DNA from 3 places in the Luteibacter sp. UNCMF366Tsu5.1 genome. Region 3 is predicted to be linked to each of the others. Evidence: predicted binding sites of a transcription regulator. Region 3 holds the regulator's gene; each other region holds the start of a gene.
What was found. The regulator FliA, encoded in region 3, starts transcription of late flagellar genes. The targets are predictions, from matches to a motif close to TAAAGTTTNNCNNNCNNNGGCCGATAA.
Positions count from the first base shown of each region.

Region 1: BT115_RS19040 (methyl-accepting chemotaxis protein) is a predicted target of FliA. The motif match lies at 929-955, and genes of this name have one in related genera.
Region 2: BT115_RS01555 (GGDEF domain-containing protein) is a predicted target of FliA. The motif match lies at 1,263-1,289, and genes of this name have one in related genera.

Region 1 covers NZ_FPIS01000001.1:953,509-955,773, forward strand. Annotated here, with positions in the region: gene BT115_RS04115 (chemotaxis protein CheW) at 1-842, shown strand, start outside; gene BT115_RS19040 (methyl-accepting chemotaxis protein) at 987-2,265, shown strand, end outside.
Region 2 covers NZ_FPIS01000001.1:345,576-347,840, forward strand. Annotated here, with positions in the region: gene BT115_RS01550 (alpha-ketoglutarate-dependent dioxygenase AlkB family protein) at 1-61, shown strand, start outside; gene BT115_RS01555 (GGDEF domain-containing protein) at 58-1,128, opposite strand; gene BT115_RS01560 (CorA family divalent cation transporter) at 1,375-2,265, opposite strand, start outside.
Region 3 covers NZ_FPIS01000001.1:1,522,053-1,524,317, forward strand. Annotated here, with positions in the region: gene BT115_RS06725 (protein phosphatase CheZ) at 1-570, opposite strand, end outside; gene cheY (chemotaxis response regulator CheY) at 580-981, opposite strand; gene BT115_RS06735 (RNA polymerase sigma factor FliA) at 1,041-1,772, opposite strand; gene BT115_RS06740 (P-loop NTPase) at 1,769-2,265, opposite strand, start outside.

The sequences.
Region 1 (2,265 bases), 570 kb from region 3:
ATGCGGAGGACATGCGCCGCATCGTCGTGCTTCGTGACAAGGGTTTCTACCTTGGTCTGCTCGTCGACGACATCGACAGCATCGTGGCGCACACAGAGGCGCAGCTGCTGCCCATGCCACCGACGCGCGGACAGATCGGTTTGTTCGCCAACGTCATCAGCCGACGCGATACCGGCGAAGGCGACCTGATCCTGATCAGCACCAGCGCGCTCTTTGCCAACCCCTACATGGCGCACCTCGCGAAGGGCCATCATGACCTGTACCTCGTGACCGACGAGGAGGAACACTCCAGTGACGCCCGCCGCAAGACTCAACGGGAAACCTGGCTGACCTTCGATCTCGATCGCCCCATGGCGGTGCGACTCGACCAGGTTTGCGAGGTCATCGGTGCACACGACCCCCTCGTCAGCCCGCCCGGATCTTCACCGTACGTGTGCGGGGTGCTCAACACCGGCCACGCGCTTATCACCGTGATCGACCTGCGCCACGTGTACGGCATGGAGCCATTCGTCGAAACGGAAGACACCCGCATCCTCGTCGTGGAACATGCAGGGCACAAATATGGCCTGGTCGTCGACGCCGTGCGTAGCATCACCAGCATCGAACCGTCCAACAAGCTGTTGGTCCCGGCCCTGATCGCCCTTCATTTGAACGACGAACTGCGGCAGGACATGCATGAAGTCGCCGAGATACCCGGGGAAACGACGCTGTTGCTGCTCGACGTCGCCTCGCTGCTACGACGTCTGGCAGAGGAGGGGGAAACCCAGAATGCGCCTGACATCGGCATGCCAGGCACGCTCCCGGCCGTTCACGACCTCGGCGCCGCAGTCGCTGTGTCATGACCGGGCCCCAACGACGTAAGCGTTTACTTAGATTTGTCTCACCCCCAACGAGACGCAAAGGTTTGTAAAGACTGACAATTTAGCCCTAAAGAACCGCCCGGCCGGGCCGTTAATTGAACTCCCATATCCCTACGGTCTCTCCGCGTGAATCTTTTCAAGTCGACCCAGGCACGCTACACGGTGGCGGTCGCTGCCTATTTTCTTGTCCTGGTGGCACTGACTCTTGTCGTCATCCGCCTGTTCGTCAGTCCGGACCTCCGCGCGACCGAGGCCAAGCTGGTCGAATGGAATGTGGACGAGATCGGTAGCGTCATTACCAACAAGCTGCACCAGGTGGAAGCGCAGCAGCGCAGCATCACCCAGACGGTGGCCCTGATGGACAGCGCGTCCATCGATCGCCTCCAGCCCGGACTGGTCGATCAGTACGGCGACGCCGACGTGTTTGGCGGCGGCATCTGGCCCCTGCCGTTCAAGCGCGAAGCAACCAAGGAACGCGACAGCACCTTCTTCGCGCGCGACGCCAGCGGCAAGCTGGCCGTCAACACGCACTGGAACCAGCCGGACGCGCTGAAGTACTGGGAACAGAGCTGGTACAAGAACGGCTTGAGCGCACCACGCGGGCACTGCCTGTGGGCCAATGCATACAAGGACGATGCCAGCGCCCAGCCGCGCACGAACTGCGCCATGGCCATCTACAAGGGCGACGAGATCTTCGGCGTCTCGACCATCGACGTCACTCTCGGCTTCTTCAACCGCCTTGTCGCCGACATGGAAAAGAAGGTTCAGGGCCAGATCCTGATCGTCGAGCCGAACGGCACCATCGTCAGCAACAGCACGTACATCAAGGACGATATCGTCCTCAAGAAGCTCGCCGACCTCGCCGGAAGCTCGACGATGATCGCTCAGGTGAAGGACGCCCTGCCCGGCCTGGCAAAAGCCGGACAGATCGAGCATGACTACGATGCCGACGGCGAATCGCACACGCTCTTCCTGAAGCCGATCGCCGGCACGCCGTGGGTACTTGCCACCAGCCTGCCCACTCGCCTGCTCACCGAGAACAGTTCGCGCATTCTCACCAAGCTGGCCTCCGTGCAGGTGCCGCTCGCCTTGTTGCTGCTTGCTGCCCTTGTGCTGGGTATCCGCGCCCTGATGCGCCAGCTCGCCACGCTCAAGGCCAACATCGATGACCTGAATTCGGGCGATGCAGACCTTACCCGTCGTCTCGCCCAAGGCAACGGCAGCGAATACAACGGCGTCGTGGAAAGCTTCAACAGCTTCGTGGCGCGCCTGCAGGGCATGATGCGACAGGTGCGCGACAGCTCCTCGGCCATTTCCTCAGCCGCCACGCAGATCGCCAGCGGCAACCTCGACCTTTCGCAGCGCACGGAAGAACAGGCCAGTTCGCTCGAAGAGACCGCCGCGT
Region 2 (2,265 bases), 1.2 Mb from region 3:
GTTCCGGGTGCGCCCCGCAGGGAAGGCGCCCGGCCGGCGTTACGCGCCCCAAGCCCGTTAGAACAGGTCGATGCTGCCCAGGGCGACCGGGGCGAGTTCGCCGCGTGCAGAAAGCGCCTCGTACCCGTGCACGCTGTTGCGGCCGTTCTGCTTGGCGAAGTAGAGCGCCTTGTCCGCGCGATCGAGCACGATCTCGGGATAGTCGTTCTCGCTGATCCTCGCGTAGCCGATGCTGACGGTCACGTGGTCCACCTGCGGGAACGCGTGTTCCGCAACGAGCTGGCGGAAGCGATCGAGCACGGCCCTCGCCGCACTTTCGTCCGGCGCCGCCAGCAGAATCACGAACTCCTCGCCGCCGAAGCGGAACAGCACATCGCCCTGGCGGAAGCTCGCGCGCATCTGCTGGGCGAGCATGAGGATCACCTCGTCACCGTAGACGTGGCCGTAGGTGTCGTTGATCCGCTTGAAATGGTCGATGTCGAGGATGGCGAGAAACAGCTGCGCCTGGGTCTCGGGGGCATGCCGCTGTTCGGCGCGTCCCGGGGCGGGCCGGCTGCGCTGGCGGTGCAGCTTGAGCAGCCGCTGCAGTCGCTGTTCGAAACTCCGGCGGTTGTACAGGCCGGTGAGCTTGTCGCGCTCGCTTTCGTTGAGCAGGGCGATGTAGTTGCCATAGATGCGCGCGAAACCTTCGACCATCGAGCGCACTTCGTCGAGCGGTTCCTCGGCCTCGAGCATCAGGGCGCCGATGGCTGCGTGCTCGCGCTGGATCGGAATCACCAGGCGATTGACGCCGTGCTCCGTGACGTCGCTGATCGCCTCGGAGGTTTCCAGTGCGCAGACGATGGTGTCGATCGCATCGCCGTCTCGGTCGGGATCGACGGCCTCCACGACGAAGCCGCCCTCGGGACCGGGCTTGCGCGAGCAGACGACAATGGAGTCCACCGGATGCGAGGGGTCTTCTCCGCACTTGCACAGGGTGACGCTGTTGACGGCCACCAACTCGGCCAGCGACAGCACCATGCTGTGGTCCAGCGCGTCGATATCGCGGTGGTGGGTGAATTCCGCCACGGACGCGAGCAGACGCGACTCGGGCAGGACGCCGGCAAGAGCGTGCCAGGCGGCTTTCATGGCCGCAATTTCCGAGCGACCCATCGATCGCTATATGCACGCATGGCTGGCACCGACGACTCCTCCCCCGAGCGGGGCACGCAGGGCGCCCCTTTAGTCTTGATTACCGCGGGCCGACCGACCCGTTGGGGTGAGTGACGGCAGGTTGGCCGATAACTTTAGCGTATGAAGGCCTTGGATGTATCAAAAGGTGAATCAGCGCACGTTTTCTGGCCTTCACAATAATGAAAGGCTGAGGTAGGCCGGTCAGTCGCCATCGAGCCAGCCCCTCCATTTGAAGAACAGCACCGGCAACACAATGCTGATCAGGATGGCGGCGAGGGCGATGGCATAACCGTGCGGCCAGGTCAGTTCGGGCATGTCCTTGAAATTCATGCCCCAGATGCCGGCGAGGATCACCGGGGGGATCGTCGCGACCGAAGTCACCGTCAGCACCTTCATGACATGGTTCTGGTCCGTGCTGATGAAGCCAAGGCTCGCGTCGAGCAGGAACTGCAGCTTGTTGGTGAGCTGGTCGTCGAACTCGTCCAACGTGCGCAGATCGTGCTCTACCACGCGCAGGCGCACGGCGACGTCATCGGACATCCAGTCCGGCTGCTTGGCGCGAAGGAAGGACACGATCCGCTGCACGCCGAGCATCGACGAGCGATTGCGCGCCTGCTCGCCTTCGAGCCGCCCCACTTCGAGCATGCAGTTGCGCAGGGCCGGCGTGCCGAGGCGTTCGGGCGTAAAGATGCGATCCGACAGCTTCTTGAGGTCGGCCGAGACGTCTTCCATGCGCTTCGCGGCGACATTCACGACCGCTTCGATCAACGTGGCGAGCGCATCGGCGCTGGATTCCCAGCGATGTTCGGCGCAACTGTCGTTGGCGAGTTGGAAGGCGGGCGAATCCGCAAAGCGCAAGGTCAGCAGTATGTGGTTCGTCACCACGATGCCGACCGGCGTCGGTTGGTGGGCGCGGGTCGTGTCGGCGAAGTAGGGAATCGAGAGATACATCGCATCGTCGTCGGTGCGGATGCGGCTCGACAGCGCCAGACTCGTCAGGTCGCTGCGCTCGGGCACGCGCAGGCCGGTGCTCTCACCAGCACAGCGGCGTTCGTCTTCGGTGGGATCCAGCAGGTCTATCCAGAGGGGCGC
Region 3 (2,265 bases):
ACCGGCCAGCGTGCCGGTCAGGCGCACCAGCTCCACCAGCGACGATTCCACCTTGGCCATGAACGCTTCGACCTGCGCCACGCGCTGACCGGAGAGATCCTGCCAGGACTGTGCCTCGACCATTTCGCCAAAGCCGATGTCGCAGCTCTGGGCGAAGTCGCCCACACGCACGGCAAGCGCCGTGGCGCTGGTGGCGAAGGCGGGGTCGGCGTGATCGAGCACCAGTACTTCATCGGCCTGGCGGGCGAGCGCCTGTGCCTGCGGGCGCAGCTTTTCGCTGAAATCGAGGGTGCGATGGGCAGCCTGGGCGCTCATCTCGAGCACGTCGCGCAGGTGCTTGCGCGCGTCGCTCATGTTGCCCGGCACACCATCGTGCGAGATGTCGGCGGCAAGCCGGCGCGCGGATTCGTGCAGGTCGCGGGCCAGGTGGCCCAGCGCCATGAAAAGGTGTTGTTCGCGGCTGCGCAGGAGGCGATCGAGGGCCTCCTCGACCGAGGCGGGATCGTTCGCATCCAGCAGCTCGCGCAGTTCGGGCGCCACGTCGTGGCCAGGGGAAATCACGGTGTTCATGGTCGTTCCTTAGCCCGCGGCCGCGGCGAGTCGTTCGAAGATCTTGTCGAGTTTTTCCTTCAGCGTGACCGCCGTGAAGGGCTTGACGACGTAGCCGTTCACGCCGCTCTGTGCTGCCGCGATGATCTGATCGCGGTTGTTCTCCGCCGTCACCATCAGCACGGGCATGGCTTTCAGGGCGGCGTCGGCGCGAATGGCGCGGAGCAGGTCGATGCCGGTCATGTTCGGCATGTTCCAGTCCGTGACCACCAGGTCGAACGGCTGCGCGCGCAGCATCGCCAGCGCGGCATTACCGTCTTCGGCTTCCTGGATCAGGGTGTTGGTGAAGCCAAGCTCCACCAGCAGATTCCTGACGATGCGTCGCATGGTGGAAAAATCGTCCACCACGAGAATCTTCATGTTCTTGTCCAAAACGTTCTCTCCGCCTTGCTACCGCGTGTTCTTTTTCGGCGACGTCACGAAAGGTGCCGTCACTGCTTGTCTTTCCAGCCCGACATGCGTGCGCGGAGTCGAATCAGGGCCTGACCATGGATCTGGCATACCCGCGATTCGCTCACTCCCAACACCGCACCGATTTCCTTCAGGTTGAGTTCTTCGTCGTAGTACAGCGACATGACCAGCTTCTCGCGCTCGGGCAATCCGTCGATGGACTGCGCCAGTGCGCCACGCAGACCTTCCTGCTCGAACGTACCTTCCGGACCGGCCGCGTCCGGGTCAACCACGTCGATCGCCGCGCCTTCGTCGCCCTCGGGCGCCGTCAGGCTCAACAACCGCGCGCTCGCCGCGTCCGCCAGGATCTGGTTGTATTCCATGGCGTCGATGCCCAGCCGCTTCATCACTTCCGCGTCTTCGGCGTCGCCACCCGTCTCGTTCTCGATCTGCCTCGTCACCTCCGCAACCTCGCGCAACTTCCGGTGGACGGAGCGCGGGGTCCAATCCGTCTTGCGCAGTTCGTCCAGCATGGCGCCACGTATGCGGATACCCGCATAGGTTTCGAAGCTGGCCGCGCGAGTCGGCGAGTAATTTCTTGCGGCCTCAAGCAGCCCGATCATCCCGGCCTGCATCAGGTCGTTTGCATCCACGCTCGGCGGCAGCCGGCCCATCAGGTGATAGGCAATTCGGCGCACCAGCGGCGCGTGGGTCTTTACCAGTTCATCCGCTGGGATGCGCGTGATTTCAAGGTATTCGGTCGCGACGCTCACAGTGGTAGCCCTCCCCCCTGATGGGACCGTTCGGCGAAGAAGCCAATACGGCCCTGTGCACGGGGTTCGGGTTCACCCCATGTATCGACCGACCTGGCCAAATTCTTGAATCCGACCGCCGACCGGCTGCTGGGCCAGGCATCGACCACCGCCGACTGGCGGCGGATCGCCTGGCGCAGGTACTCGTCGTGCGGAACCATGCCCATGAAATCCAAGGAAACATCGAGAAAACGATTGGTCACCCGGGACAGCTTCTCGAAGAGCTGGCGCCCCTCCTGGGCGTGGCGAACCATGTTCGCCACGATGCGGAAGCGGTTGACCGCGAACTCGCGGCTCATGACCTTGATCAGGGCGTAGGCATCGGTGAGCGAGGCCGGCTCGTCGCAGACCACCACCACCACCTCGTCCGATGCCGCGGCGAACATGGAGACACTGTCCGAGATGCCCGCCGCCGTATCGACGATCAGGTACTCCGGCGCCAGCGGGTATTCGT